One region of the Shinella sp. NM-101 genome, then DNA from elsewhere that is predicted to be linked to it. Evidence: predicted binding sites of a transcription regulator. Region 1 holds the regulator's gene; each other region holds the start of a gene.
The links. The regulator HrcA, encoded in region 1, represses chaperone genes, less so after heat shock. The targets are predictions, from matches to a motif close to GTTAGCACTCNCNNNNNGNGAGTGCTAAC.
Positions count from the first base shown of each region.

Region 2: a site for HrcA is predicted at 4,658-4,686, ahead of groES (co-chaperone GroES). Genes of this name have one in related genera too.
Region 3: a site for HrcA is predicted at 7,038-7,066, ahead of groES (co-chaperone GroES). Genes of this name have one in related genera too.

Region 1 covers NZ_JACBFT010000012.1:11,432-21,766, forward strand. Annotated here, with positions in the region: gene L0976_RS20235 (enoyl-CoA hydratase) at 1-78, shown strand, start outside; gene rpsT (30S ribosomal protein S20) at 346-612, shown strand; gene dnaA (chromosomal replication initiator protein DnaA) at 1,483-3,042, shown strand; gene hemW (radical SAM family heme chaperone HemW) at 3,244-4,437, opposite strand; gene rdgB (RdgB/HAM1 family non-canonical purine NTP pyrophosphatase) at 4,444-5,088, opposite strand; gene L0976_RS20260 (VOC family protein) at 5,097-5,513, opposite strand; gene rph (ribonuclease PH) at 5,527-6,243, opposite strand; gene hrcA (heat-inducible transcriptional repressor HrcA) at 6,395-7,477, shown strand; gene grpE (nucleotide exchange factor GrpE) at 7,597-8,220, shown strand; gene ptsN (PTS IIA-like nitrogen regulatory protein PtsN) at 8,387-8,851, opposite strand; gene hpf (ribosome hibernation-promoting factor, HPF/YfiA family) at 8,925-9,500, opposite strand; gene rpoN (RNA polymerase factor sigma-54) at 9,750-10,335, opposite strand, start outside.
Region 2 covers NZ_JACBFT010000020.1:41,690-52,024, forward strand. Annotated here, with positions in the region: gene L0976_RS24930 (EAL domain-containing protein) at 1-1,652, shown strand, start outside; gene L0976_RS24935 (hypothetical protein) at 1,686-2,132, opposite strand; gene groL (chaperonin GroEL) at 2,611-4,248, opposite strand; gene groES (co-chaperone GroES) at 4,303-4,599, opposite strand; gene L0976_RS24950 (TIGR01459 family HAD-type hydrolase) at 4,919-5,767, shown strand; gene L0976_RS24955 (bifunctional riboflavin kinase/FAD synthetase) at 5,787-6,767, shown strand; gene L0976_RS24960 (hypothetical protein) at 6,775-7,128, shown strand; gene ileS (isoleucine--tRNA ligase) at 7,394-10,285, shown strand.
Region 3 covers NZ_JACBFT010000013.1:93,762-104,096, forward strand. Annotated here, with positions in the region: gene L0976_RS21310 (Hsp20 family protein) at 1-468, opposite strand, end outside; gene L0976_RS21315 (hypothetical protein) at 698-919, shown strand; gene L0976_RS21320 (amylo-alpha-1,6-glucosidase) at 961-3,171, opposite strand; gene L0976_RS21325 (glycosyltransferase family 4 protein) at 3,184-4,278, opposite strand; gene L0976_RS21330 (hypothetical protein) at 4,368-4,790, opposite strand; gene groL (chaperonin GroEL) at 4,889-6,517, opposite strand; gene groES (co-chaperone GroES) at 6,572-6,886, opposite strand; gene L0976_RS21345 (usg protein) at 7,169-7,441, shown strand; gene L0976_RS21350 (hypothetical protein) at 7,616-7,888, opposite strand; gene L0976_RS21355 (DUF429 domain-containing protein) at 7,885-8,706, opposite strand; gene L0976_RS21360 (3'-5' exonuclease) at 8,723-9,694, opposite strand; gene L0976_RS21365 (hypothetical protein) at 9,899-10,335, shown strand, end outside.

The sequences.
Region 1 (10,335 bases):
CTCTTCGCCACGGAAGACCAGAAGGAGGGCATGGCGGCCTTCATCGAGAAGAGGAAGCCCGCCTTCCGCCATCGCTAGGCGGGGCGCTTTCGCCGGGCGGCATGCGGGAATCGGAGTGCGAAGGCGTGGCCGGCCGATCCAAAGGGTCGCGACACGTTTTCGCGCAGCGTTTCTTGCAGAATCCGCGTTGACGCCATCGCGGTTTCCGGCTATACGCCGCCCACAGTTTGGAAAGCCGCACTCCAAGGTTTTCCGATATTGCTCCCGAATTGCTTTGATGACAGGTCGCAGTGACCCGGCACGGCGAGGGTGGAGTTTGTGTCAGATTTCTGAAGAGAGGCATACATGGCCAATACAACCTCGGCTAAGAAGGCGACCCGCAAGATCGCCGCGCGCACCGCAGTCAACAAGTCGCGCCGTTCGCGCGTCCGCAACTTCATCCGCAAGGTCGAAGAGGCGATCGCCTCTGGCGATCAGGCTGTCGCAGCCGCGGCCCTGAAGGCCGCCCAGCCGGAACTGATGCGTGCCGCCACCAAGGGCGTCCTTCATTCCAACACGGCCTCCCGCAAGGTTTCGCGCCTTGCCGGCCGCGTCAAGGCGATGACGGCCTGATTAGCCCGAAAGAGCTATGCAATTTGAGTAAGGCCCGGTGCTTGCACCGGGCTTTTTCTTTGCTTTTCCGCCCCTGCTATTGCTAAACCGCAAGGCTCGATCATGGCAAAAGCGTGACGACAAAAATCGTTTAAATTCAGTTACTTGCGGGAGGTTGTCATCCCTGGGCCACCCTTTCGTGGACAGAGTTTGACAGCAATTTGAGTCAAGCGAATTTTTATTTTTCTCGTTTTCCGGCCATCTCGAAAGGCACCCGAAAACAAAGCCATTGATTCCTAATGGATTCTCCGGGAGGTGGCGATTCCGAGTCAAAAACGACCTTCCGAGTCAACGGTTGCCCCTTAATATTGCGTAAAATTCGTGATTGATCTTGCTGCCTGATCCTGCCTAAATGCTTTCCACAGGGGGCACGGACACAGCCTTGAAGCGATCGTCGGCAAACACTGTCTCACGAGGCAGCGGCGGTTGTTTGTCCTCTCTGACGGAGCGGCTCCGCTTCGTAAAATCATCCAATCGGCAACGCTTGCCCCAGGTGCCCAGCGGCACACTGGCAAGAGTTTTTGCGACCATCGGTTGCGCCGGTTGCGGGGCCGTGAGGGCGGCCGGATGATGAGGAGCATGCCCGCCGGACGCTCGACGAGGGAGCGGGCGGCGCGGCCACAAACGGGACTATCCGGCAGGGCATGACGCCCGATCGTTTGGACCCGACTTGTGTTTGGAGAACAGGAACAGTGCCGGAAGTGGGGGCCGGCGCCGTTTGGGGCACCAGATCCCGGACCGGGCTATGGCTCGGCGCGGCCGGGTGATGGCAAACATGGAAGGCGCCGGCAGCGATGCCGGCGTGGCGAATTGAGCATGAAAGGCGGCAAGATGCAGATGAATACGGCCAGGACGGCTGGTGCATTCGCAAATGGGGAAAATACAAGACAGGCGCTCCCACAAGAAGGGGCACGAGAGGCGGCGGGGGTTCCATCCGATATGAAGCATGACGCGCTTTTCGAACGGGTCAGTGCGCGCCTGAAGGCGCAGGTCGGTCCGGACGTCTTCGCGAGCTGGTTCGGTCGCCTGAAGGTCCACTCGGTCTCCAAGAGCGTCGTGCGCCTTTCGGTGCCCACGACCTTCCTGAAATCCTGGATCAACAACCGTTATCTCGATCTCATCACCAATCTCTTCCAGCAGGAGGATCCCGAGATCCTCAAGGTGGAGATCCTGGTGCGCACCGCTACCCGGGGCGTTCGCGCCGGCGCCGCCGACGAATCCGCCGTCGCCGAGCAGCCTGCCCCGCAGGCCCAGCCGCGCCGCGCCTCCGCCGGTCCGCAGCCCGTGGCCAATGCCGCCGCATCGGTGGCCGCCTCGGCCCAGCCGCGCGCCCAGCATTCCGGCCCGCTCTTCGGCTCGCCGCTCGACCAGCGCTACACGTTCGATGCCTTCGTCGAGGGCACGTCGAACCGCGTCGCCCTTGCCGCTGCCCGCACCATCGCCGAAGCGGGTGCCGGTGCCGTGCGCTTCAACCCGCTCTTCGTCCATTCCAGCGTCGGCCTCGGCAAGACGCATCTTCTCCAGGCGATCGCGCTCGGGGCCCTTTCGAGCGCCCGCAACCCGCGCGTCGTCTACCTGACGGCGGAATATTTCATGTGGCGTTTCGCCACCGCGATCCGCGACAACGATGCGCTCTCCCTCAAGGAAACGCTGCGCAACATCGATCTCCTGATCATCGACGACATGCAGTTCCTGCAGGGCAACTCGATCCAGAACGAGTTCTGCCACCTGCTGAACATGCTGCTCGATTCCGCACGGCAGGTCGTGGTCGCCGCCGACCGCGCACCCTGGGAGCTGGAATCGCTCGATCCGCGCGTCCGCTCGCGCCTGCAGGGCGGTGTCGCCATCGAGATGGAGGCGCCGGACTACGAGATGCGCCTCGAGATCCTCAAGCGCCGCCTTGCCGTCGCGCAGCAGGAAGACGCCTCGCTCGACATCCCGGTCGAGATCCTCAGCCATGTCGCCCGCAACATCACGGCAAGCGGCCGCGAACTGGAAGGGGCCTTCAACCAGTTGCTCTTCCGCCGCTCCTTCGAGCCGAACCTGACGATCGAGCGCGTCGACGAACTGCTCGGCCATCTGGTCGCCGCCGGCGAGCCGCGCCGCGTGCGCATCGAGGACATCCAGCGCGTCGTCGCCAAGCACTACAACGTTTCGCGCCAGGAGCTGGTCTCGAACCGCCGCACGCGCGTCATCGTCAAGCCGCGCCAGATCGCCATGTACCTGTCGAAGACCCTGACGCCGCGCTCCTTCCCGGAAATCGGCCGCCGCTTCGGCGGACGCGACCACACGACCGTGCTGCATGCCGTGCGCAAGATCGAGGAGTTGATCTCAGGCGACACCAAGCTCAGCCACGAGATCGAGCTCTTGAAGCGGCTGATCAACGAATAAAGAAGGGGCCATAAGGCCCCTTCAGCTTGTTGAAGAATCTCGCTCTCGCCACTGTCGTCATCCTCGGGCCTGTCCCGAGGATCTGCTGGTGCATTGAAAAATCGAAGCGCCGCAGATGCTCGGGGCAGGCCCGAGCATGACGAAAGAAAGGTTCTTACGCTTTGCCAGCAGTCTGAAGGGGCCTAAAGTCCCCTTTCGTCTTCAGCAGGCGAGGTCGGCGACGACGGCGTCGAGGATCAGCATGCCGGCGGGCGTGCAGCGCAGGCGCGAATTGCCGAGCCGCTCGATGAAGCCGTGCTCGATGAGGAACTGCTCGCGGTCCGGATCCGGGTCGCGCCCGGAAAGGGTCTGCCAGCGGGCAAGGTCGATGCCTTCCTTCAGGCGCAACCCCATCAGCAGCAATTCGTCCGCCTGCGCCTCGCGCTCCAGCAGTTCCTGTTCGACCATGCCATGGCCCTCGGCCTCGACAAGCGCCAACCAGCCCTCGGGCTTGCGCTCCGTCGCGGTGGCGATCTTCGCGCCCCCCGTCGTCAGGCGGCCATGGGCGCCGGGGCCGATGCCGACATAGTCGCCATAGCGCCAGTAGGTCAGGTTGTGGCGGCTTTCCGAGCCGGGCCTTGCGTGGTTGGAGACCTCGTAGGCCGGCATGCCCTCACGCTCGGTGATCTCCTGCGTTGCCTCGTAGAGCACGGCGGACTGCTCGCCGTCCGGCACCACCAGCTTGCCGGCCTTGTGAAGGCCGTAGAAGGGCGTGCCCTCCTCGATGGTGAGCTGGTAGAGCGAGAGGTGGTCGACCGCATAGGACACGGCTTCCTTCAACTCCCGGTCCCACTCCTCCACCGTCTGGTTCGGGCGGGCATAGATGAGGTCGAAGGACATGCGCGGGAAGATGTCGCGCGCAAGGCGGATGGCCTTCAGCGCGTCGGCGACGTCATGCAGCCGGCCGAGGAATTTCAGGTCCCGGTCGTTCAGCGCCTGCACGCCGAGCGAGACGCGGTTGACGCCGGCGGCGCGGTAGCCGCGGAAGCGCTCGGCTTCCACGCTGGAGGGGTTCGCCTCCATGGTGATCTCGATGCCGTCAGGCACATGCCAGTGGCGGGCGATGCCGTTGAGGATGGCGTCCACCGTCTCCGGCGCCATCAGCGAGGGCGTGCCGCCGCCCATGAAGATGCTGGTGACGGAGCGCGAGCCGGTCAGCCGGCGCATCGTCGCCATTTCCTTCAAAAAGGCCTGCACGAAGCGCGGCTGGTCGACCGGCTGGTGGCGCACATGGCTGTTGAAGTCGCAATAGGGGCATTTGGCGGCACAGAACGGCCAGTGCACATAGATGCCGAAGCCGGGATCGGAAAGGTCCGCTCCCATGCTCGGCCGGATATCGAAGGGCACCGCCGTCATCGAGCTTCAGGCCTTCAGGCAGGTTTCGACGAAGACCTTGAAGGCGCGGGCGCGGTGCGACAGCGCGCTCGCGTCGCCCGGCTTCCAGCCATGTTTTTCCTCCGCGCTCATCTCGCCGAAGGTCGTCTCAAAGCCCTCCGGCTGGAAGACGGGATCGTAGCCGAAACCCTTGTCGCCGCGCGGCGGCCAGATCACATGGCCCTCTACCTCGCCGCGGAAGAGTTCCGTATGGCCGTCCGGCCAGGCAAGGCAGAGCACGGAGACGAAGCGCGCGGTGCGGTCCTTTACGGCCGTCGCGCCCTTTTCGGCCAGCGCCTTTTCGACGTTCTCCATGGCCATGGCGAAATCGCGCGTGCCGTCTTCCTTTTCCGCCCAGTTGGCGGTGTAGACGCCCGGCGCGCCGTCCAGCGCGTCGATGACGAGGCCGGAATCGTCCGAAAGCGCCGGAAGGCCCGAGGCTTTCGCGGAGGCGAGCGCCTTGATCGTGGCATTCTCCTCGAAGGTCGTGCCCGTCTCGTCCGGCTCCTCGAATTTCAGCTCGGCGGCGGACCTGGCGGAAAAGCCGAAGGGGGCGATCAGGTCCTCGATCTCGCGGATCTTCCCGGCATTGTGGCTGGCGACGACGATCGTCTTGGTATCGAGCTTGCGCATGAAGGTTCCTAAGCGATGTTCCAGAGGCCCGGCTCGGCACATTCGAGGCTGTTGCCGGCGGGGTCGCGGAAATAGATGGAGCGGGCGCCGTTCGGCCAGCGGAAATCCGCTTCGATGGCGATTCCGGCTTCTTCCAGCTTTTTCACCCAGAAATCAAGCTCCGGCCCCGGCACGCGGAAACAGGCATGGCCCGGCCCGCTCGCTCCGTGCGCCGGCACGGGAAAGGCCTGCGGCGGCGGGGGAACGGCGGTCTCCTTCGCATTGAAGATCAGGAGAACGCCGGGGCCGCAGCGAAAGAAGACGTGGCGGTTGCCCTGCCGCGTGATCTTTTCGAGGTCGAGGATGCCGCCGTAGAAGGCTTCCGCCGCGTCGAGGTCGTCCGCGTAGAGCGCGGTTTCGAGAATGCCTTCGATCGCGGCGGTCATGATCGGGCCCCTCTCAGGCGATCGCCTGCTTCTGCAGGGCGACGAGGTCGGCGATGCCGCCCCGGGCGAGCGCCATCAGGCTGGAGAATTCCTCCTCCGTGAACGGCTTGCCTTCCGCGGTGCCCTGGATCTCGACGATGCCGCCCGAGCCGGTCATGACGAAGTTGGCGTCGGTCTCGGCGGCGGAGTCTTCGAGATAGTCGAGGTCGATCACCGACTGGGCGGCGAAGATGCCGCAGGAGATCGCGGCGACGTGATCCTTCAGGACCTTCTCCACCTTGATCATGCTGCGTGCTTCCATCCACTTCAGGCAGTCGTGAAGGGCGATCCACGCGCCGGTGATGGAGGCCGTGCGCGTGCCGCCGTCGGCCTGGATGACGTCGCAGTCGACGGTGATCTGGCGCTCGCCGAGCGCTTCCAGATCGACGACGGCGCGCAGCGACCGGCCGATGAGGCGCTGGATCTCCTGCGTGCGGCCGCCCTGCTTGCCGGCCGCGGCTTCGCGCCGCATGCGTTCGCCGGTGGCGCGCGGCAGCATGCCGTATTCGGCCGTCACCCAGCCCTTGCCGCTGTTGCGCAGCCATGGCGGGGTCTTGTCTTCCAGGCTTGCCGTCACCAGCACATGCGTGTCGCCGAACTTGACGAGACAGGATCCCTCGGCATGCTTGGAGATGTTGCGCTCGAAGGAAACCTTGCGCATCTGATCGGTTTTTCTGCCGGACGGCCGCATTGCGAACTCCTGTCTGAGATATGTGTGAGGCTGCTTTAGACCGTTTCGCCGGGCGAGGGAATGGCGGAGGGACAAGGTGGGGGAAAATCCGTTTTGCGCCGGCCGGCGAAATCACTATATTCCGGGCGGACAACAGGGTTGCAGTTCGAAGATGGTTTTGAAGAATCCTCCGGGACCTGACATTCAGGCGGCGCTCGACGAGCGTTCGGGCGAGATCTTCCGCCGCATCGTCGAGACCTATCTGGAAAGCGGCGAGCCGCTCGGCTCGCGCAACCTGTCGCGCATCCTGCCCATGTCGCTCTCGCCCGCCTCCGTGCGCAATGTGATGAGCGACCTGGAGGAACTCGGCCTCATCTATTCGCCGCATGTCAGCGCCGGCCGCCTGCCGACGCAGCTGGGCCTGCGCTTCTTCGTCGATGCCTTCATGCAGGTCGGCAATATCTCGGCCGAGGACCGTGCCTCCATCGAGCGCCATGTGCGCCCGCACGGCCAGAAGCACACGGCCGTCGAGACCATGATGAACGAGGCGAGCCAGGCGCTGTCGGGCATGTCGCGCGGCGCGGGCCTCGTCATCACCACCAAGAACGACGCCGTGCTGAAGCATGTCGAGTTCATCCGGCTGGAGCCGACCAAGGCGCTGGTCGTGCTGGTGGGCGACCACGACCAGGTGGAAAACCGCATCATTGAGTTGCCGGCCGGCGTCACCGGTTCGCAGCTCACCGAGGCGGCCAACTTCCTCAATGCCCATCTTGCCGGCAACACGCTCATCGAGGCGCGCTCGCAGCTCGAGCGCCTGCGCGGCGAGATCAGCCGCGAGCTCGACAAACTGTCGCAGGGCCTCGTCGAGCGCGGCCTCGCCGTCTGGTCCGGCGGCTTCGACGAAGCCAAGCCGACGCGGCTCATCGTGCGCGGCCGGGCGAACCTGCTGGAAGGCCTCGCCGGCGCCGACGACATCGACCGGCTGCGCATGCTGTTCGACGACCTGGAGCGCAAGGACAGCCTGATCGAGCTTCTCAATCTCGCCGAGACCGGCCCCGGCGTGCGCATCTTCATCGGCTCGGAGAACAAGCTCTTCTCGCTCTCCGGTTCCTCTCTGATCGTCGCGCCCTACAGGGACAGCGACGAGAAGATCGTCGGCGCCGTCGGCGTCATCGGGCCGACGCGGCTCAACTATTCCCGTATCGTGCCCATGGTGGACTATACGGCCCAGCTCATGTCGCGGCTTTCGCGCTGAAGTGTGCCTGATGGCGGCATGCGGCGCATCGAACAGCCATTCCGACCATCGGCCCTTGATTTTTCAGGCCCAAAGCTCGATATCGGGCACAACCCCTAAAATGCAATTCGGAGTACGTCATGACCGACGAGACCAAGAAACACGGACCTGACGAAGCGGTCGAAAACAACGTCGCCGCGGAAGCATTCGCCCCGCAGGAGGCTGCCGCCGGCGCGGACGCTCCGGCAGAGCCCGACCCGGTCGAGCTTCTGAAGGCCGAGAACGCCGAGCTCAGGGACAGGTACCTGCGCCTGGCCGCCGAGATGGACAACCTGCGTCGTCGCACCGAGCGCGACGTGAAGGACGCCAAGTCCTATTCCGTCGCGGGCTTTGCGCGCGACATGCTGGCCGTCTCCGACAATCTGCGCCGCGCGCTCGACGCCATTCCGCCCGATGCCCTTGCCGGGAACGATACGGGCCTGAAGGCGCTGGCGGAAGGCGTCGAGATGACCGAGCGCTCCATGCTGGCCGCGCTCGAGCGCCACGGCGTGCGCAAGCTCGACCCGATCGGCGAGAAATTCGACCCCAACTTCCACCAGGCGATGTTCGAGGTGCCGAACCCCGATGTCGCCAGCAACACGGTCGTCCAGGTCGTGCAGGCCGGTTACGTCATCGGCGAGCGCGTCCTGCGCCCGGCCATGGTCGGCGTCTCCAAGGGCGGCCCGAAGGCTCCCGCCGGCGAGGCGAACGCCGCACAGGCCTGAGGCTGCCTTTCGACAGGGCCTCCATGGCGGCAGGACTTTTTCGATGGACCGGCGCCCGCATCGACAACGATGCGGGCGTTTTCTTGTGCCGTAAACGCGAGAACCGCCGCAGGCCATGGGGTCTGCGGCGGTTCTTGCAAGCGATCGATCGGGTTGTTTTTCAGCCTCAGGCCGCGTTGGACGCCTGTTCCTCGCTGAGGCAGGCATAGATCGCGCTCTCGGTGTCGGAGGCCCGCAGCTTGGCGACCATGCCGGGGTCGCGCAGCACGCGGGCGATCCGCGAGAGGGCCTTGAGGTGGTCGGCGCCGGCGCCTTCCGGCGCAAGCAGCAGGAAGACGAGGTCGACCGGCTGGTCGTCCAGTGCCTCGAAGTCCACGGGGGTCTCGAGCCTCGCGAAGAGGCCGGTGATCTGCGAAAGCTCCTTCAGCTTGCCGTGCGGGATGGCGATGCCGTTGCCCACGCCGGTCGAACCGAGCCGCTCACGCTGAAGGATGACGTCGAAGATCTCACGCTCCGGAATTCCGGTGATCTTTGCCGCTTTTAACGCCAGTTCCTGAAGCAGTTGCTTCTTGGAGTTGGCCTTCATCGCCGGAATAATCGCACTCTGCTGCAGCAAACCTGCCAATGCCATGCTCTTGTCCTCGTGCGCTGGGTGAAGGGTTTGAAGAAGCGTGGTGCCCGTCCCGGCACCACGCTCCCGTCACTCAGCCTTTGATATTGGCTGCATCGATCCAGCCAATATTTCCGTCGTTGCGTCGGTAGACGATATTGAGCTGCTCCGATCCGGCGCTGCGGAAGAGAAGAACCGGCTCGTCCGTCATGTCGAGCGCCATGACGGCGCTGGCGACGGACATCGTCCTGAGTTTCTTCGTGCTTTCCGCGACGATGGTCGGCGCGTAGTCCTCGGGAAGCTCTTCGTCTTCGTCGGGGACCGAATCCATCACCGTGTAGGCCACTTCTGCAAAGGCGTCGTGACCGTTGCCGTTGTGGTGTGCCTTGAGCTTGCGTTTGTACCGGCGCAGGCGCTTCTCGATCCGCTCGGAGGCTGCCTGGAAGGCGGCCAGCGGATCGTTTGCTTCGCCATTGGCCTGCAATGCCGTCCCCGTATCCAGGTGGAGCTTGCAGTCCGCGCTGTACCGCGATCCCGCTTTTTCCACGGTGACCTGGCTCGAATATCCTCCGTCGAAATATTTGGTTACGGCTTCTCCCACCTGCTCTTCAATACGCTGGCGGAAGCTGTCGCCGATTTCCATATGTTTACCGGACACACGCACACTCATGGAGGTTTCCTCTCTTTCGTGATTTGCGTGCAACAGTCTATTCCAACCTCATCCACGTTCCAAGCTTTTCACGCATGCGTCGTTTTGTGCATCGCACGTTGCAAAAAAGCGGGGAAATGTCTGGAATGCCGGGCTGCCTTCTCTTCAGAGTGGGGCGCGCATTAGCCCGTCCCGCTGGCAAAGTCAATTGGCGGATTCCGGCATCGTCCACTTCCTGCGGGCCGAAACGCCTCTGTCCCCGGCTTTGTTTCACGCGGTGGAGGCTTTGGCGAGCGCGCGCTTTTCCCGCCGGCGCTGCACGGAGGAGGGGATGTTCATCGCCTCGCGGTATTTCGCCACGGTCCGGCGGGCGAGGTCCACGCCGCCCCTGCGCAGGGCATCGACGATGTCGTCGTCGGAAAGCACCGCTTCGGGGGCCTCCTGCGCGATCATGGCGCGGATGCGATGGCGCACGCTCTCGGCCGAATGGGAATCGCCGCCCTCGGCCGAGCCGATGGAGACCGTGAAGAAATATTTGAGCTCGAAGAGCCCGCGCGGCGTCAGCATGTACTTGTTGGAGGTGACGCGGCTCACGGTCGATTCGTGCATGCCGATCGCCTCGGCGACCGTCTTGAGGTTCAGCGGGCGCAGGTGGTCGACGCCGTTGAGCAGGAATGCGTCCTGCTGGCGCACGATTTCGCTCGCCACCTTCAGGATCGTGCGGGCGCGCTGGTCGAGGCTGCGCGTCAGCCAGTTGGCCGTCTGCAGGCATTCGTTGAGGAAGCCGTGGTCGGCGCTGTCGCGCGGCGTGCGGCTCGACACGGCTGTGTAGTAGTCGCGGTTGACCAGCACGCGC
Region 2 (10,335 bases), on a different contig from region 1:
TTGCCCTGGAGAACATGTCGCAGGGCCTTTGCCTGTTCGACAAGGACGAGCGCCTGCTGCTCGCCAACAGGCGCTACAGTGAGATCTTCGGCTTCCCGGACGGCCACATCCGGCCGGGGATGACGTTGCGCGAGATCGTCGAGCAGGGTGTCGCCCACCTCTGCTCGGATCCCGAGGTCTGGCAGGCGAAGGCCCGCGACGTCCACGCCCGTCGCCGTGCCGCCATCCAGGCGAATGACGGCGGCGCGATCGTCGAGAAGCTGCCGAGCGGCGTCTCGGTCCAGTTGCGCTACCGCACCCTGCCGGATGGCGCATGGGTCGCGACCTATGAGGACGTCTCGGAGCGCCTGCGCTCGGAGGAACAGATCTCCTTCCTCGCCCGCCACGACAACCTGACGGGCCTGCCGAACCGCGCGAGCTTCAACAACCGGCTGGACGCCGACCTCGATGCCGCCCGCCGTTCCGGCTGCAAGGTCGCGGCCATCGGCATCGACCTCGACAAGTTCAAGGAAATCAACGATACGCGCGGCCACGCGGCCGGCGACGAGGTGCTCGTCACGCTGTCGCGGCGCATGCAGGCCTGCCTCGGCGCGGACGAGACGGTGGCCCGCTTCGGCGGCGACGAGTTCGCCGCGGCGAAGCGCTTCGAGGACATGTCGGAGCTGACCGATTTCCTCCAGCGCCTCGAATCCTGCCTCAACGCGGAAATCCGCATCGACGGCTACGACATCAAGCCGGGCGCCAGCCTCGGCGTGGCGATCTATCCGCAGGATGCCGACAATATCGAGGCCCTGCTCAACAATGCCGACCTTGCCATGTACCGTGCCAAGGAGGCGCTGACGGAGACGGTCTGCTTCTACGAGGTCTCGATGGACGAGGCCGCCCGTGATCGCCGCCTCATCGCCAACGATCTCTGGCAGGCGGTGGAGCGCAGGGAACTGCAGCTTCACTACCAGGTCCAGAAGGCGGTCAATTCCGGCGAGACGATCGGCTACGAGGTCCTGCTGCGCTGGCACCATCCGGTGCGCGGCACCATCCCGCCGTCCGCGTTCATTCCGATCGCCGAGGAATGCGGCGCCATCCTGCCGGTCGGCGAATGGGTGCTGCGCGAGGCCTGCCGCGAGGCCGCGACCTGGGACAACGACCACAAGATCGCCGTCAACCTGTCGCCCGTCCAGCTCGGCAACGCCGACGTCGCCGACCTCGTCCAGCAGGTTCTGCTGGAAACCGGCCTCGGCCCGCACCGCCTGGAGCTGGAGATCACCGAATCGACCATCATCGGCGACAAGGAACGCGCGCTGCAGACGCTGCGCCGCATCAAGGCGCTGGGCGTCACCATCGCCATCGACGATTTCGGCACGGGCTATTCGTCGCTGGAGACCCTGCGCGCCTTCCCCTTCGACAAGATCAAGCTGGACCGAAGCTTCATGAGCGAGGTGGAGGCGAGCGCCGAGGCGAAGGCGATCATCCGCGCCATCCTGGCGCTCGGCCGGACGCTGCGCGTGCCGGTGCTCGCCGAGGGCGTTGAGACGCGCAGCCAGCTCGACATCCTTCTCGACGAAGGCTGCGACGAGGCACAGGGCTACTTCCTCGGAAGGCCGGCGCCGATCGAGCGCATCCGGCCGGCCGGGCAGGCCAGCGAAGCCGCCTGAGGCGGGATCGGGGTGGCCGGATGGCGCGGGCGCCTACTGCCGCTTGAAGCGGCGCCCGGCAAGGTCGATCTGGAAGCGCGGAAAGATGAAGACGCCGATGATCGTGCCGGCGTATTTCTCCTCCAGGCCTGTCGATTCGCCGACGCAGAACACCGGCTGGCGCGGCGCGCCGTCGAGGTGGATCGTCGTGGAGAAGCAGAAGGACGAGGAGGAGGCGGCCGCCTGCTCGAAGAGTTCGAGCACCCGCGTGCGGTCGAGCGGCTCGTAGCATCGGATGAGGTTGAGAAGCCCGCAGGCGCGCTGCGGCAGGCCATGCGCCTGCGCCGCCTTCTCGCCGAGCGTGAAGAGGCCGTTGGAGAGATCGCCGGTCCAGCGCTCCGTCACGCAATATTGCGTGAGCAGTTCGTTGTCCGTCTCGTCGAAGCCCATCGAGCCCGGCAGAAAGGGCGCCGAGAGATCTGTCTTGATTATCTTGAACACCTACGACCCCAGGGCAGTTGCTCGAATTCGGACGGCACGTCCTCCCGCAAGGGGGCACGACATGCGCAAAAGACGCTCCGGCTGACATTTCTCGCGAAACCGCCGAACCATTTTCTCATGTACTGAACTGCGTCCGGCTTCCACGGCATGCGGATCGGACGTACGCGCGAAAAACCGCGGTCGACTTTCGTTCGGGTCTTCCGGCGGCTTTCTGGAATTGGGAGTTCGGCGGCACGGCCGACCGTTGCGTCAAAACCAGCACCTGAACCCCGGGTGAATCTTTAAAGTTCACTTGGGGCGCCTTTATAGTTGGTTTTTTGATGCCTTCAACGTCTTTTTGATAATTATTGTACAAATGGAAAAATTCTTTTCACGGCAACGATACAGATTTGGCCGCCGCGAAAATGCAGAAAGGGCGGCCCGAAGACCGCCCTTTCCGAACTGAACCGGTTTGGCTCGGATGCAGGACCCGAAGGTCTTACATCATGTCCATGCCGCCCATTCCGCCCATGCCGCCCGGCATAGCCGGAGCGTCCTTCTTGGGCAGTTCGGCGATCATGGCTTCCGTCGTGATCAGCAGCGAGGCAACCGAAGCGGCGTTCTGGAGCGCCGTGCGGACGACCTTGACCGGGTCGACGATGCCGAGTGCGATCAGGTCGCCGTATTCGCCGGTCTGGGCGTTGTAGCCGTAGTTGTCTTCGTTCTTGTCGAGGATCTTGCCGACGACGATGGAGGCTTCGTCACCTGCGTTTTCCGCGATCTGGCGAACGAGGGACTGGAGAGCCTTGCGCACGATGTTGATGCCGGCTTCCTGGTCGTCGTTCTCGCCCTTGGCGGCGATCTTCGTGGAAGAGCGGAGCAGGGCGACGCCGCCGCCCGGTACGATGCCTTCCTGAACGGCAGCGCGCGTCGCGTTGAGGGCGTCGTCGATGCGGTCCTTCTTTTCCTTCACTTCGACTTCCGTCGAGCCGCCGACGCGGATGACGGCAACGCCGCCGGCGAGCTTGGCAAGGCGTTCCTGCAGCTTCTCGCGGTCGTAGTCGGAGGTGGTTTCCTCGATCTGGGCCTTGATCTGCGCGACGCGGCCTTCGATTTCGGCCTTCTGGCCGGCACCGTCGACGATCGTCGTGTTTTCCTTGGAGATCGAGACCTTCTTGGCACGGCCGAGCATGTCGAGCGTGACGTTTTCGAGCTTGATGCCGAGGTCTTCGGAGATGACCGTGCCGCCCGTCAGGATGGCGATGTCTTCGAGCATGGCCTTGCGGCGGTCGCCGAAGCCCGGAGCCTTGACGGCAGCGATCTTGAGGCCGCCACGCAGCTTGTTGACGACGAGGGTCGCAAGGGCTTCGCCTTCGACGTCTTCAGCGACGATGACCAGCGGCTTGCCGGTCTGGACGACGGCTTCGAGAACCGGGAGCATGGCCTGGAGGTTCGAGAGCTTCTTCTCGTGCAGGAGAATGTAGGCGTCTTCGAGGTCGGCGACCATCTTTTCCGGGTTGGTCACGAAGTAGGGCGAGAGATAGCCGCGGTCGAACTGCATGCCTTCGACGACTTCGAGTTCGGTTTCGGCGGTCTTGGCTTCTTCAACCGTGATGACGCCTTCGTTGCCGACCTTCTGCATGGCTTCGGCAATGTCGAGACCGACCTGCTTGTCGCCGTTTGCGGAGATCGTGCCGACCTGGGCGACTTCTTCCGAGGTGTTGATCTTCTTGGCCTTGGCCTGGAGATCCTTGACGACTTCGGCGACGGCGAGGTCGATGCCGCGCTTCAGGTCCATCGGGTTCATGCCGGCAGCAACGGCCTTGTGGCCTTCGCGGACGATGGCCTGGGCCAGAACCGTCGCGGTCGTCGTGCCGTCGCCGGCGATGTCGTTGGTCTTGGAAGCGACTTCACGGACGAGCTGGGCGCCCATGTTCTCGAACTTGTCTTCCAGTTCGATTTCCTTGGCGACGGAAACGCCGTCCTTGGTGATGCGCGGAGCGCCGAAGGACTTGTCGATGACGACGTTGCGGCCCTTCGGGCCGAGCGTTACCTTGACGGCGTCTGCGAGGACGTCGACGCCGCGCAGCATCTTTTCGCGTGCGGTGCGGCCGAATTTGACTTCTTTGGCTGCCATTGTGAGAACTCCTGAAGAGGTATCAGCGAATTGGGGAAGGAATTATCGGCGAGATCAGCCGATGATGCCCATGATGTCGGCTTCCTTCATGATCAGAAGGTCTTCGCCGTCGAGCTTGACTTCGGTGCCGGACCACTTGCCGAACAGGACGCGGTCGCCGGCCTTGACGTCGAGTGCGACGACCTTGCCGGATTCGTCACGCGCGCCGGAGCCGACGGCGACGACTTCGCCTTCCTGCGGCTTTTCCTTGGCGGTGTCCGGAATGATGATGCCGCCCTTGGTCTTGGCTTCGGATTCGACGCGACGAACGACGACGCGGTCGTGAAGCGGGCGGAAGGTGGTGCTTGCCATTGTCTTATCCCTCGATCAAATGACATGACGGATCGCGATGCGGACCCGGTGGATTGATGTTAGCACTCGCCGTTAAGGAGTGCTAGCGGAGCCGAGATAGGCGCCCGCGCGTTTCGAGTCAAGAATGGACCATCGAAATTATTTCGGCCGGCATGGTTGCCGCAGCCGGCAGATGGGAGCCATGTCGCACGCCATCAAGGCAGCTTCGTGAATTTTCGCCCGTTTCCCTGTGGATGGGGCAAAATTGCGGGAAGAGGCTTGTTTTCTTGGCGTCGCTTTGCAATGTCAGCCGGGCTCGATCTCGACACGGGAATCCCTGATGGCTCAACGCATCCAATCCTTCCGCGACATCGCCGCGCAGTACGACGCGGTGCTCTGCGACGTCTGGGGCGTCCTGCACAACGGCGTCGAGGCCTTTTCCCACGCGTCCGAGGCGCTCGCCGAAGCCCGCGCGGCCGGTCTTGCGGTCGTGCTCATCACCAATTCCCCGCGTCCCCATCCCGGCGTGAAGGTGCAGATCCGCGGGCTCGGCGTTCGCGACGACGCCTATGACCGCATCGTCACCTCGGGCGACGTCACCCGTTCGCTGATCGCCGAAGGCCCGGGCAAGGTCTATTTCATCGGGGCCGAGAAGGACCTGCCGCTGCTGGACGGTCTCGATGTCGAGACGGTCGGGCTTAAGGAGGCCGGCATCGTCGTCTGCGCGGGCCTGCGCGACGACGAAGTGGAAGCCGTCGAGGACTATCGCGAGGAACTGGCGGCGCTCGCCGCGCGCGGCCTGCCCTTCATCTGCGCCAATCCGGACCTCGTCGTCGAGCGCGGCCACAAGCTCATCGCCTGCGCCGGCGCGCTTGCCGGGCTTTATGAAGAGCTCGGCGGCACGACCCGCATCGCCGGCAAGCCGCACCGGCCGATCTACGAGAAGTCGCTGGCCGAGCTGCGCGCGGTGCGCGGCGCCTTCGACATGGCCCGCGTGATCGCCATCGGCGACGGCATGCCGACCGATGTCCGCGGCGCGCAGGCCTATGGCCTCGACGTGCTGTACATTTCAGGCGGCATCCACGCGGGGCACTATGTGGAAGGCGGGCGTACCGACGAGGCAAGGCTCGCCGCCTTCCTCGCGACGGAGGATGCCCATCCGAAATGGTGGATGCCCCGGCTGCAGTGACGGGATGGAGACGGTCGGCATGACGGTATTTCACAGGAACGAGACCAGGGAGCCGCTGCCGGAGCCTCTGCGCGGCGGCGTCATCGCGATCGGCAACTTCGACGGCGTGCACCGCGGCCACCAGGCCGTGCTGCAGCGAGCGCTCGACATCGCGGCGGATCGCGCCATCCCGGCGCTGGTGCTGACCTTCGAGCCGCATCCGCGCACCGTCTTCCGCCCGGAGCGCCCCGTCTTCCGTATCACCCCGGCTCCGCTCAAGGCCCGCATCCTCGAAGGCATGGGCTTTTCCGCCGTCATCGAATATCCCTTCGACCGCAGCTTCTCCGAAATCTCCGCCCACGACTTCATCGGCTCCGTCCTCATGGACTGGCTGCACGCTTCCGAGGTCGTCACCGGCTTCGACTTCCATTTCGGCAGGGGCCGGGAAGGCGGCCCCGCCTTCCTGATGGCGGCCGGCCAGGACAACGGCTTCGGCGTCACGCTCGTCGACGCCTTCCGCGACGAGAATGCCTCGGTCATCTCCTCCAGCTTCATCCGCGCGCTGCTCGGCGAGGGGGAGGTCGCGGAAGCCGCCGGCCAGCTCGGCTACCGCTATACGGTCGAGGCCGAGGTGATCGGCGGCAAGCGGCTCGGCCGCACGCTCGGCTATCCCACCGCCAACATGCAGCTTCCGTCCGAGGTGGAACTGCGCAACGGCATCTACGCCGTGCGTTTCCGCCGCCCGGACGGCAGCCTCCACGACGGCGTCGCCAGCTACGGCCGCCGCCCGACCGTCGATGCGAACGGCGCCCCGCTGCTCGAAACCTTCCTGTTCGATTTCTCCGGCGACCTCTACGGCGAGGTCTGCGCCGTCTCCTTCTTCGGCCACCTGCGCGACGAATTGAAATTCGACGGCCTCGATGCCCTCGTGGTGCAGATGAAGCGCGACGAGGAGGAGGCAAGGGCCCTGCTTTCCGGCGTCAGGCCGCTCGGGGCCATCGACCGGCGTCTCTGTTTCTGAGGCCGCGATGAGCGGCGCGCATTGCCCCGTCCATCTCTTCCGTTCGGTGGGCTTTGCGCCTTCCGGCGATACCGTGGTCAGCATCGCGCCCATGGACAAGGTCGTCGCCGTCTATGGCGGCGGCGGAGCCTTCGATGCGGACGGGCTTTCGGCCGCCTTCGGCGGAGCGGCCGTTTTCAGGCACGAGGCGACGGGCGAGCTTTTCGCCGGTGTCTGGGGCACGCGCAATGCTTCCCGCTTTCGTCGCGAGATGCGTGAGCGCATGCCCGTCGTCGTCAGCCGCGAAATGCCGGAGGTGCGGCTGGTCGTGCGCAGCGCGGAAGGCAGGCGCCCCGTACGGCCGCCGCTTGCCGGGGATTAGCGGGCGTTCGTGCCGGCACGCGGTCGATTGCGGCGCTTGCAGGCTTTTCAAAACGCCGAAAAGGCCGTAAGACCGCGCGCATGATGCTCCACCGGCCGACCATCGATCTGCGAATTAGTGGCCCGGCCTTCCGCGCGCTCTGAGCGAGGCCGGAAGGTCCGGGATTTCGGGCGTTGCTGACGACGCCCCCGCCGTCATTGCCGGTGCATTGACCGATATTTCCCCGCATGCGCGAAAGACGCGCGACGAGACGATAGCCACACCCATGACCGATACAGCCGAAAAAGTCGATTATTCGTCCACCCTCTACCTGCCGCAGACGGATTTCCCCATGCGCGCCGGCCTGCCGCAGAAGGAGCCGGAAACGGTCGCCCGCTGGCAGAAGATGGAGCTTTACAAGAAGCTGCGCGCCTCCGCCGCCGGCCGCGAGAAGTTCGTGCTGCACGACGGCCCGCCCTATGCCAACGGCAACATCCATATCGGCCACGCGCTGAACAAGATCCTGAAGGACGTCATCAACCGCTCCTTCCAGATGCGCGGCTACGACGCCAACTATGTGCCCGGCTGGGACTGCCACGGCCTTCCGATCGAATGGAAGATCGAGGAAAAGTACCGCGAGAAGGGCAGGAACAAGGACGAGGTCCCGGTCAACGAGTTCCGCCAGGAATGCCGTGACTTCGCCAGCGGCTGGATCAAGGTCCAGACCGAGGAGTTCAAGCGCCTCGGCATCGAGGGCGACTTCGAGAACCCCTACACGACGATGAACTTCCACGCGGAAGCCCGCATCGCCGGCGAGCTCCTGAAGATCGCCAAGTCCGGCCAACTCTACCGCGGCTCCAAGCCGGTCATGTGGTCGGTCGTCGAGCGCACGGCGCTGGCCGAGGCCGAGGTCGAATATGCCGATGTCGAGAGCGACACGATCTGGGTGAAGTTCCCGATCGTCGAAGGCCCGGCCGACCTCCAGGGCAACTTCGTCGTCATCTGGACCACCACCCCCTGGACGATCCCCGGCAACCGCGCCATCGCCTTCTCCTCGCGCTTCCCTTACGGCCTCTATGAGGTCGAAAGCGCCCAGAACGACTTCGGCCCGCAGCCGGGCGAAAAGCTGATCTTCGCGACGCGCCTTGCCGACGAGGCCGCCGCCAAGGCGAAGCTTACCTTCAAGTTCGTGCGCGACGTGGCGCCCGAGGAACTGGCCGCCATCACCTGCACCCATCCGCTCAAGGACCTCGGCTACACCTTCCCCGTTCCCCTGCTCGACGGCGACCATGTCACCGACGATGCCGGCACGGGCTTCGTGCACACGGCGCCCAGCCACGGCCGCGAGGACTTCGACGCCTGGACGGCGAAGGCCCGCGAGCTGGAAGCGCGCGGCATCTCCTCGAAGATCCCGTTCCCGGTCGACGACGCCGGCTTCTATACCGCCGACGCCCCCGGCTTCGAGGGCGCGCGCGTCATGGACGACAACGGCAAGAAGGGCGATGCCAACGAGCGCGTCATCAAGGCGCTGATCGCGTCCAACACGCTCTTCGCCCGCGGCCGCCTGAAGCACTCCTATCCGCATTCCTGGCGCTCCAAGAAGCCGGTCATCTTCCGCAACACGCCGCAGTGGTTCGTCTACATGGACAAGGAACTCGGCGACGGCACCACGCTGCGCTCGCGCTCGCTTTCCGCCATCGACGACACCCGCTTCGTGCCCGCCGCCGGCCAGAACCGCCTGCGCGCCATGATCGAGGGCCGCCCGGACTGGGTGCTCTCGCGCCAGCGCGCCTGGGGCGTGCCGATCGCCGTCTTCGCCGACGAGAACGGCGAGGTGCTGGTGGACGACGCCGTCAACGCCCGCATCCTCGAAGCCTTCGAGAAGGAGGGCGCGGACGCCTGGTTCGCCGAAGGCGCCAAGGAACGCTTCCTCGGCAGGGAACATGACGCGGCCCGCTGGACGCAGGTCATGGACATCCTCGACGTCTGGTTCGATTCGGGTTCGACGCACACCTTCACCCTGGAAGACCGCCCGGACCTGAAATGGCCGGCCGACGTCTATCTCGAAGGCTCGGACCAGCATCGCGGCTGGTTCCATTCCTCGCTGCTGGAAAGCTGCGCGACGCGCGGCCGCGCGCCCTACAACGCCGTCGTCACCCATGGCTTCACCATGGACGAGAAGGGCGAGAAGATGTCGAAGTCCAAGGGCAACGTCGTCTCGCCGCAGGACGTGATGAAGGAATCGGGCGCCGACATCCTGCGCCTCTGGGTCATGACGACGGACTACTGGGAAGACCAGCGCCTGGGCAAGACGATCATCCAGACCAATATCGACGCCTACCGCAAGCTGCGCAACACGGTGCGCTGGATGCTGGGCACGCTCGCCCACGACACGGGCGAGGAGATCGCCCTTGCCGACATGCCGGAGCTGGAACGGCTGATGCTGCATCGCCTGTCGCAGCTCGACGTTCTGGTGCGCGAAGGCTACGACGCCTTCGATTTCAAGAAGATCACCCGCGCGCTCATCGACTTCTCCAACGTCGAGCTCTCGGCCTTCTACTTCGATATCCGCAAGGATGCGCTCTACTGCGACGCCCCGTCCTCGCTGAAGCGCCGCGCCGCGCTCTCGGTCATCCGCAAGCTGTTCGAGTGCCTCGTCACCTGGCTGGCGCCCATGCTGCCCTTCACGATGGAAGAGGCATGGCTTTCCCGCAAGCCGGATGCCGTCTCGGTGCATCTCGAACAGTTCCCGGCTGTCCCGGCCGAATGGCGTGACGATGCGCTGGAAGCCAAGTGGGAGAAGATCCGCGACGTGCGCTCGGTCGTGACGGGCGCGCTGGAGATCGAGCGCCGTGAAAAGCGCATCGGCGCCTCGCTGGAAGCCGCCCCCGTCGTCCATGTCGGCGACGCGGAGCTGCTGAAGGCGCTGGAAGGCCAGGACTTTGCGGAGATCTGCATCACCTCGGCCATCACGGTGGTTGCCGGCGAAGGCCCGGCCGGTGCCTTCCGCCTGGCTGAAGTCGCCAAGGTCTCGGTCGAGCCGAAGCTTGCCGAAGGCGTCAAATGCGCGCGCTCCTGGCGCATCACGACCGATGTCGGCTCCGACCCGGATTACCCGGATGTCTCGGCGCGCGATGCCGCGGCGCTGCGCGAGATCGGTTTCCGCCGCGCTGCCTGACCGCCTTGACTGTTGACGGCCGGTGCTTTCCGGCCGTCGATTTGCCCGGA
Region 3 (10,335 bases), on a different contig from region 1:
CTGCTTCTCGGCCTCGATCTGTTTCGTCTCGGCCTTCGGCAGCGCCATGTCGGTCATAATCTCGATCTGGCGCGGCTTCATCGCTTCCGGGATTTCGCGCTTGAGATCGATGGTCAGCAGACCGTTGACGAGGCCGGCACCTACGACCTTGACGTGATCGGCAAGCTCGAACCGGCGCTGGAACGAGCGGCCGGCGATGCCGCGATGCAGATACTGCACATCGTCAGCATTTGCCTTCTGGCCCGCGACGAAGAGCATGTTCTGCTCCTGGGAGATCGTCAATTCGTCCTGCGAGAAGCCCGCCACTGCCATGGCAATGCGGTACTCGTCCTCGCCGGTCTTGACGATGTCATACGGGGGCCAGTTGTCGATCGTCTCGATCCGGCTTGCGGCTTCGAGCGCATTCAACATTCGGTCGAAACCGATGCTCGACCGGAACAGGGGGGAGAAATCGAGGTTTGTCCTCATAACCATATCCTCCTTTGAAGCAACATGGAACAAGGAGACGCCAAGAGCACATGGCGCCTCCTGGACTTGTCGATCCCCATTGGGCAATCGAACAATATTGATATAATTCAGTCGGTTGCGAGTTCAAGAGGGGTGAAATCACCCGGCATAAAAAAATTGATTTTTCCGTTTCCGTCACCAGATTCGGTGGGAGGCCAGATACGAATAAGTCCACAAAGGAGCAATGGATATGACAATGACTTCCGACGATGTCATCACCATCCTTGGCCCTGTCGACGAAACTCTCGTGGCCGATGTCATCGCGACGGGCGCAACGCAGGCTGAACTCTCCGAGGCATTCGCGTGGGTCAACAATGACGAAGCCTTGATAGGTGAAGGACGGCCTTTGCCGAGCGGGAGGGTTGCCACCCTGGTCGACCTGCTGGTTTCGGATGAAGATGAGCCGGAATAGGCAAGGCGGGTAACCATGCCGCCTTGCAGATGCTGCCTCGCCTATGCCGTCGTCAGCACCCGGATATCGCCGCGGCGGTCGATAGCGTCGACCACGACATGCCGGCCGGATCGGCGGATGGCGACATCGGCCGAGCCATTGCCGATCTGCAGGCGCCGCAGGATCACCTCGTCGAGGAAAGAAGGCAATTGCGGCTCATTGAAGCTGATGTGCAGGGCATTCGGATCGAAGTCGAGGCCCAGGCAGGATTGCAGCAGGAGAAGTGGCGCCGCGGCTGCCCATGCCTGAGGAGAGCATGCAACCGGATAGAAGGTCGGCCCCTGTGCGCGCTGGCGCGGCAGACCGCAGAAGAGTTCCGGAAGCCGGCGCAGGTCGATATACGTCGAGGCCGCAAACAGGCCCTCGAAGATCCGCGCCGCTTCAGCGCGATAGCCATAGCGGGCAAGTCCGCTGGCGATCAGGGCATTGTCGTGCGGCCAGATCGAGCCGTTGTGGTAGCTCATGGGATTATAGCGCGCCTCGGTGGAGGGAACGGTGCGAATGCCCCAGCCGCAGAAGGACGAGGCACTCATCAGCGTGCGGGTAACCTGCGCGGCTCGTTCAGGATAAGCGATGCCGGTAAACAGCGCATGGCCGGCGTTGGAGGAGCGGACGCGACAGGGGCGCTTGTCTCCGTCGAGCGCCAACACATACGTGCCGAGGTCCTCGTCAAAGAAGCTCGTATCGAAGGCGCGGCGCAGGCCCTCCGCTCGTGCGAGAAACTTTGCCGCCCGTTCTGGCCGGCCAAGCCGCCGGAAGATCTCCGCCGCCGCCTGCCAGGCGCCGTAGACATAGGCCTGAACCTCGACGATGGCGATCGGCCCCTTCGCCAATGTGCCGTCGGCGTGGAAAACGGAGTCGTGGCTGTCCTTCCAGGCCTGGTTGATCAGGCCTTCTTCCGTCAGCCGCCCATATTCGACGAAACCGTCGCCGTCACGATCGCCATGTTCGTCGATCCAGGTCAGCGCCGCCTCGATATGCGGCAGTAGCCGCTCAATGGTGGCGAGATCTCCGGTCCGGTCGAGATACTCGCCGGCGAGCATCACGAAGAGCGGGGTGGAATCGATGCTGCCGTAATAGCGGCGAAACGGAACCTCGCCGAGTTCAGCCATTTCGCCATAGCGTACTTCATGCAGGATCTTTCCCGGCTCGGCATCCGCGACAGGATCGATCTCCGTCGCCTGGTTCGCCGCCAAATGCCCGAGCACGCCGCGGGCGATTTGTGGATCGAGCCAAAGCGTCTCAAGCGCAGTGATCAACGCGTCTCGGCCGAAGACGGTGCTGAACCAGGGTATGCCGGCATAGGGATAGGGACCTTCCGGCTTGTCGGTCATCAGCATGTACAGATCGGAGATGCTACGACGCGCGACCTCGTTGAAGATCTCGTTTGACGTGGCGATCGATGCCGCGCGCGAGGACGAGGAGCGTAAAGCACGACGGGCATCCCGAAGGGCCAGGAAAAAGGAACGGTGGCTCGGTTGGGCGGCGGCGGTCTGGTCGCAACCGATCTCGATGAAGAGCGACCGCGTCTCGCGCGGCTCAAGATGAAGATCATAGGTAACGAAATCGCTGCGGATTTCGTTCGGTTGCGGAGCGAACGACAGGCGCGTGGACCGCTTCCGATCATCAAGGCCGATATAGGAGAGCAGGATCGAATTCTGCTCCATGACGGCAGGAAGATGCCTCCCTTTCCTTGCTCTTGCGGTTCCACGGACTTCGAACAGATCGGCGAAATCTGCCCCGAACCCGATTTCGATACGAACATGTTGTGGCCGATCGTCATAGTTCCTGATGGCCAGCCGTTCGTAGCAACGGGCATTCCACAGGAAGCGGGACCTACGCACATGAATGAGATCATGCCCGAGTGTGAGCTTGCCCCTCTCGTCGAAAAGATCAGGATTGGTGAGATCGCAGGTGAGCGTCGCATTGTCGTCGCGTAGCGTCGACGACAAAAGCATCGGCCGCTTTCCGTTGATGGTCAGGTAGAAATGCGAGAGATGACGCGTATCCCGGTGAAAGAGGCCTTCCGGGCTGCCAGGCCCGGAAAGCGCATCACCATTGTGGTCGAAGACGGCGAAGGTATCACCGTGCTTGAGGGTGCGCGGCCGTCGCTCTTGCAGCGAGGCGGCCGCCGGGATGAAGAATTGTGCCACCGGCGCGGCTGGCCCGACCGATGCGCCGGATGGCTTGCTGTCCACAGAAGCGGCCGACATGCCACAATCTCCCTACGCTACGACCTGGAGATTCAGATCCTGGCCATTGGCGCGGCGTAGCGGGGCCGCCTTGGTGCGAACGCCCGGGAGGTTCCGATAGATGTCGAGATAATCTCGCGCCATCCGTTCTGCGCTGAAACGCTTCTCGAAGGTCGCACGAACTTTCTTTCGATCCATCCTGAGTGCCCGTTCGACGTTCTCAGCCGCTTCCGTCACGCTGTCGACCAGAATTCCGGAAACGCCGTTGTCGATCACCTCCGGCACGGAGCCGTAGCGGAAGGCGATGACCGGCGTGCCGCAAGCCATGGCCTCGATCATCACCAGCCCGAACGGTTCTGGCCAGTCGATCGGAAAGAGCAGCGCGCCGGCATTGCCCAGGAAAGCCGCCTTCTGATGCTCATTGATCTCGCCGACGAATTCGACATTCGGATGGCTCTTGACCATCGGCTCGATCACCGTTTCCCAGTAAGCCTTGTCTGCGTTGTCGATCTTGGCTGCAATCTTCAGGGGCATGCCGATCTTCGTCGCGATCTCGATGGCGCGATCAGGCCGTTTCTCCGGCGATATCCGTCCGAGGAAGGCGAGGTAGCTGCCTTTAGGCTTTGCCGTGAAGGGAAGGAGATCGGCCGGCAGACCATGATAGACCGTTCCGGACCAGTTGACCGGTGGCATTGGTCTGCGCTGATCGTTGGAGATCGAAACCAGAGGAATGTCTGGAAAGGTCCGGTAAAAGGGGAGCAGGTCCGGCAGGTCGAGCCGGCCATGCAGCGTTGTGACCGTGCGGTCGGCAAAATCCCGGATCAGCGGAAAATGCAGGAGATCGATATGGAAGTGCAGCACGTCGAATTCGTGCGCGCGCCGCCGAATTTCCTCCAGCATGACGACCTGATGCGGCAGATGATCCCTGACATTCGGGTTGAGCCGCAGCGCGACGTCCGAGCACGCCACCAGTCTGGCATCTGTGACGGAATCGCCGCTGGCAAAAAGCGTGACGTCATGGCCAAGGGCGACAAGTTCTTCGGTGAGATAGGAAACAATGCGCTCGGTTCCCCCATAGAGCTTGGGCGGAACGCTTTCGGCGAGCGGCGCGATCTGAGCGATCTTCATCGGCAAAACCTCCTCAGTTGAGCAAAGAGTCGTCGGTAAAAATCAGGTCCGCATCCTCAAGGAGGCACGCGGCAGGTCAGATGGAATGTCTAGAATTCGAATGGCTGTCGGCGGCTGCCTCCTTTCCGGTAGCTGCACAGGCCAAGGCCGCCAAGCCTGCGTGCGTGCAGTCTGCGGCGATTGGCTCCGTAGACATTGAAGGTAGGAGACGAGCTTTGTTTTCCACTTTGCTCATCGTCCTTGTCCAATGCCTTCAGCGCTTCAATGATTTCGTCATAGGACACCGCTTTGTCCGTTCCGGGATAAAGACGGAGGGCCGGGATGGACTCGATCGCGAAGATATCGGACGCCCAGGACGCGAGTATCGCCCGCTTCTCTTCCTTGCCGATGTCGGGGGCGGCAAGCACGTCACGCGGGTGATTGAAATGTTTGGCCGGATGAAGCAGATGCGCGGCGCTGATCGCGGCCGTTGCTTCTTCCGGTATCGATTTGCTGATGTTCTCCTTTCTCATAGCTTGGCTCCATTGATCCCGGCCGATGAAACTGGTCCGATGGATGGTTCGAAGGGGAGGCCTGCCCCCGAGGGCAGGGCAGGCCTGTATCGATCACCTTAGAAGTCCATGCCGGCGCCGGCGGGCATGGCCGGAGCGACTTCCTTTTTGGGCTTCTCGGCGATCATGGCTTCCGTCGTCACCAGAAGGCCGGCCACGGAGGCCGCATCCTGGAGCGCGGTACGGACCACCTTGGCCGGATCGATGACGCCCTGAGCATAAAGGTCGCCGTATTCGCCGGTCTGGGCATTCCAGCCATAGGAGAAGTCAGCCTTCTCGCGCAGCTTGCCGACGATGACGGAGCCTTCGGCACCGGCGTTCTCGGCGATCTGGCGGACCGGAGCCTCGATCGCACGGCGAACGATCTCGATACCGACCTTCTGGTCCTGGTTGGCGGCGTCGAGATTGTCGAGTGCCTTCACGGCACGGAGCAGGGCAACGCCGCCGCCCGGCAGAATGCCCTCCTCGACGGCCGCACGGGTCGCATGCAGAGCATCATCGACGCGGTCCTTCTTTTCCTTCACCTCGACTTCCGTCGAGCCACCGACGCGGATGACGGCAACGCCGCCGGCGAGCTTGGCAAGGCGTTCCTGCAGCTTCTCGCGATCGTAGTCGGAAGTGGTTTCCTCGATCTGGGCGCGAATCTGCGCAACGCGACCGTCGATCTCCGCTTTGGAGCCAACGCCATCGATGATGGTCGTGTTCTCCTTCTCGATCGCCACCTTCTTGGCGCGGCCGAGCATGTTGAGCGTGACATTCTCCAGCTTGATGCCGAGGTCTTCGGAGATGACGGTACCGCCCGTCAGGATGGCGATGTCCTCCAGCATCGCCTTGCGGCGGTCGCCGAAGCCCGGAGCCTTGACGGCAGCGATCTTCAGGCCGCCGCGCAGCTTGTTGACGACGAGCGTAGCCAGTGCCTCGCCTTCGACGTCTTCAGCGATGATCAGCAGCGGCTTGCCGGACTGGACGACGGCTTCCAGAACCGGGAGCATCGCCTGCAGATTCGACAGCTTCTTCTCGTGGATCAGGATATAGGGGTCTTCCAGTTCGACCCGCATCTTGTCCTGATTGGTGACGAAGTAGGGCGACAGGTAGCCGCGGTCGAACTGCATGCCTTCGACGACTTCGAGCTCGGTTTCTGCTGTCTTGGCTTCTTCGACGGTGATGACGCCTTCGTTGCCGACCTTCTCCATCGCCTCGGCGAGATAGCGGCCGATCTCGGAATCGCCGTTGGCCGAGATCGTACCGACCTGGGCGATTTCGGAATTGCTGGTGATCTTGCGCGCGTTGGTCTTCAGTTCCTTGACGACGGCGTCGACGGCGAGATCGATACCGCGCTTCAGGTCCATCGGGTTCATGCCGGAGGCGACGGCCTTGGCGCCTTCCTTGACGATGGCCTGGGCGAGAACCGTGGCAGTGGTGGTACCATCGCCGGCAAGATCATTGGTCTTCGATGCCACTTCGCGCAGCATCTGGGCGCCCATGTTCTCGAACTTGTCTTCCAGCTCGATTTCCTTGGCCACCGATACGCCGTCCTTGGTGATGCGCGGTGCGCCGAAGGACTTGTCGATGACGACGTTGCGGCCTTTGGGGCCAAGCGTCACCTTCACGGCGTTTGCGAGTACATCGACCCCACGCAACATGCGTTCACGGGCATCGGTGTGAAACTTGACTTCTTTCGCAGCCATTTCCTTAACTCCTCAATAGGCAGCTATCTGACTGATGGTTTCGGGGTGGAGAGCTCAGGCAGCTTTTTTCTGCTCGGCCTGGGCCTCGATGATGCCCATGACATCGCTTTCCTTCATGATCAGCAGGTCCTCGCCGTCGATCTTGATCTCGGTGCCGGACCATTTGCCAAACAGGATACGATCGCCGGCCTTGACGTCGAGCGCCTGGATCTGGCCGGCCTCGTTGCGGGCACCGGGACCCACAGCGATGACCTCGCCTTCCTGCGGCTTTTCCTTGGCGGTATCGGGAATGATGATGCCGCCCTTGGTCTTTTCTTCGGATTCAACCCGGCGGACGAGAATGCGATCATGAAGCGGTCGGAACGACATGTTTTCCTCCGATGGACAAACAATGATGACGTTGTTCCCCCTGACCGGACCGGATGACCAGTCCGGGCGGGTGCAAAACCTCTTGTCGAGCTTTTTGCGCGAAAAAATCTGGTTTTGAGATTTTTCGATTTCAAGAGGGCGAAATAGAAAAATTAGCACTCGAATGAAAGGGCTGCTAACACGCTGGAAAGGAACGACAAACAGCGCATTCGCGTTCAAAAATCCGTTGATGGCCGCAAAATTTTCCGCCACCTTCACAGTGTCATGAAAACGGAGATGAGCATGCGATTTTCATCGGATCTGGAACGTCAGCTCAACGGCTACGGTCTTACCACCGCTCACATCCTTTACCGCATTCCCGATTTTGAATCCGTGCTGCAGACCTATGTCTGGCAGGACTACGACCTGGCGCCCGATTTTCCTGAGATGCACAAGTTCCTGGATTACTGGCAGACCACCCTCGATGGTCCCCTGCATTCCGTGCGCTATACCCATCAGCGTCTGATCGGACCCAACGAATGGCGCCGTGTCGAAGGCGAGTTCAAGCTCCACTGAGGTCTTGAAACTGGATTTTTATCCTCCTAGCTCTTTCGCGGCCGAGGCTTGATGAGCTCGGTGGTCGGTCAGTAAAGATCTTGAAAGGAATCGAACCAACGCCCTATCTGTTACATTCGCCACACGGCTGAAAATACTCGATGATTTACTGACCGCGAAGTGCCATGCGCGTGTTCAGCGGCGACCAATGTTTTCGTGATCGGCAATCGCCTTGACGACCTCGAAGTCCATTGCGGCACGCGGCTCAATTCGGGCAACCTCGCTGGCGACCTTGGCCCAATGCCAGTATTCGCTGGCATGACCTTGCGCCCGGCTTCGCGCTGCTCTTCGTTGCGCCTCGTAATAGGCATTGACTGGATCCGCAACGGCAAGCCGCCTGGCGTCCTCCTGCCAACGGCGGCGGATCACCCGGCGATGTTCGATCCACTGCCTCAGAAATCCGATCATGCCCGGCCCCGCCGCGATGACAAAAGTTTAGATTGAGGAATCCAGATCGCCGAGGTGTCATCGCCGAACGGTATAGCGGCTCCTTCGTAGACACATATTCCAATCCAGGCGCAAATGACGGCATCAAGCGTGTCTTCAAACGCCTTCAGCTGCCATGCCGGAGCCTCGGGGGAAGGCAGCAGCAAAACGTTAGAAGCGCCTGTTATTTCCTGGTCCAATCCGTCGATGATGGACTGCCAAGTTTCGAAGAGTTTGATGCGCCGGCCGGCGGGAGTTTCCGATGGCCAGTAATTGCGGGCCTTGCCCTGCTTGTAAGGCAGCCGCCTTTCGGCGCACAACAGTTCGACCAGAGCCGGATGCGGGTAGACTTCCAAAAGGCCCGGCACGCCAACTTCTTTCGTCAGCAGGCGATATCCGCAGCGCTCGAAGCCGCCCCTCAGATCGTCACTGATCTTTCCCGGTCTGATCGCACTCGGCGTGTGCGTGCTACAATGACGGGCGCCATAGGCTGCAGAAACCAGATCGTCCGAAACACGCCGCGCGGTGATTGGCCCAAGAGACAGGGGCATATCTACGGCAACAAGATCGACAGGAGCCTGAGCTGTTTCCTCTGCAGCAGCAAGGAGAGCGGCGGGTTCTGCGACGGAACCAAAAGGGCGTGAATTCGAGATCGGGCTTTCGTTGCCGTGATCCAAAAGGTGACGATAGGAAGATCCGGCAAAGATCAGGCGCCAATTACCAGCCGTGGAGGAAACCAGCGCGACACCGCTCGGCTGGCTCGTGGTCCACGCCGCATCAATACCCAGAATGGTCGTCATTGCTTTCCCCGACTATTCAATTGGCCCTGAAGCGATCGAATGCCGTCAGGTATTTGACCGGCGGATCTGCATCCCATCGATAGATTTCCGTGCGAAGGAAGTGCATCTCCCCCTCTAATGTCTCCTCGGGAAGTTCAATCCACCAGGATTTCGGACGGCCGTCCGATCCGTCAGACCAGCGGTATCCGCGCGCCTTGAGATGGTCCTTCATGTCGAAGGGACTGTTTTCCGCATAGATGCGAACCCGCGACCGCTGGCTGGCCTGATAAAGTTCGGCGAATGGCGCGGTGACCATGCTCGGTCGCACCTGCCCGAGCACTTCCAGCAGAGCAAAACAATCGTCGACCGCACGATGACCATCATGAAAATATCCGGACTGGCCGATTAGGTAGCCGAGCTTACTGCCCTCGAAGCCGCGCGCGGACCAGCCAATCTCCGAAACGGAACAGGCCCAGGCCTTATGCACGAAGACCGGCGAGAATGCTTCGCAGAACGGGCGGTCGAAACCTGCATTGTGGGCAATGATCAGATCGGCGGGCTCGATCAGGGCATTCAACAGGACAGTATCGATGGCCTGATCCGCAACCATGTCGTTAGTAATCCCGGTCAGGCGGGAGATGTCCGCCGGGATGGCGATTGCCGGCTGCCGCAGTCCGCCATAGACACCAGTGACGTCGCCGAGTTCTCCAGCATCATTGAAGGTGAAGGCGATCACGCCGATTTCGATGATTTCATCTGTGCGGTAGTTGAGGCCGGTCGTTTCGGTATCGAGGATGATGCCGCGACGCGGAAAACCCGGATGTGGATATTTTACGATTGGACGCGGCTGAAGCTTTCGCAATATGCGGTAGTTGCCGGTGGTTTCCAGATGATGTGCCATGGTTTCGTCATCAATGCCTACTGCGTCCTTCGCGATGACCTGCGGCCGGGCAACTCGCTCCTTGGTTACGGGAACAGGAGCTGCAAAGAAGTCGAGTTGCGAAGTCATTCCATTCCAATCGATTGCAGCGTCTTCGAACGCACAATACGTATTGGCGCCGGTACGAGCAACGCCCTTCCCCGCTCCAGTTCGCCTGGGGCCATCCGGCTATAGGGATTTCGAACAATCGCTCTTTCGGGCAAGGAAGGACTTTAGGATTAGGCCTCGAAATCGTAGGATGCCCACATTGATTTGATGACTTTGAGAGCAGTCATGAACGAGCGGAAACCCCAGCCAAACCGGGAACATCACTTTTACGTCTCAATCGCCAAATTCCTGTTCCACCACTCTCAGCATGGCATTGTTACTGTACGCGATCCCATAAGGCTGGCGAATGCGGCACAACGTGGACTGCATCCTATCATGCTCTACGGCGTCACCGTCGCCGGTCTGCCGATCCGCTGGCTGACATTCTCGCCGGTGGACCAGCCTAAATCATTGTGCGGCGTACTGCTGACCGCCTGGAAGAACGCAAAGGGATTGCGCGGCCTACCAGATGTTCTTCGTATGAATCGCTACGTGGCACAGGCAGATCCGGGGCTGGCAGAGGATCTGGCCCAGATCGGCGTCCGCCTTGAGATTGCTGACGCCAAGGATAAGACAGTTCCTGCATCTCTGCGATCAGCCCAAGATGCTTCTGCGTGGCTATT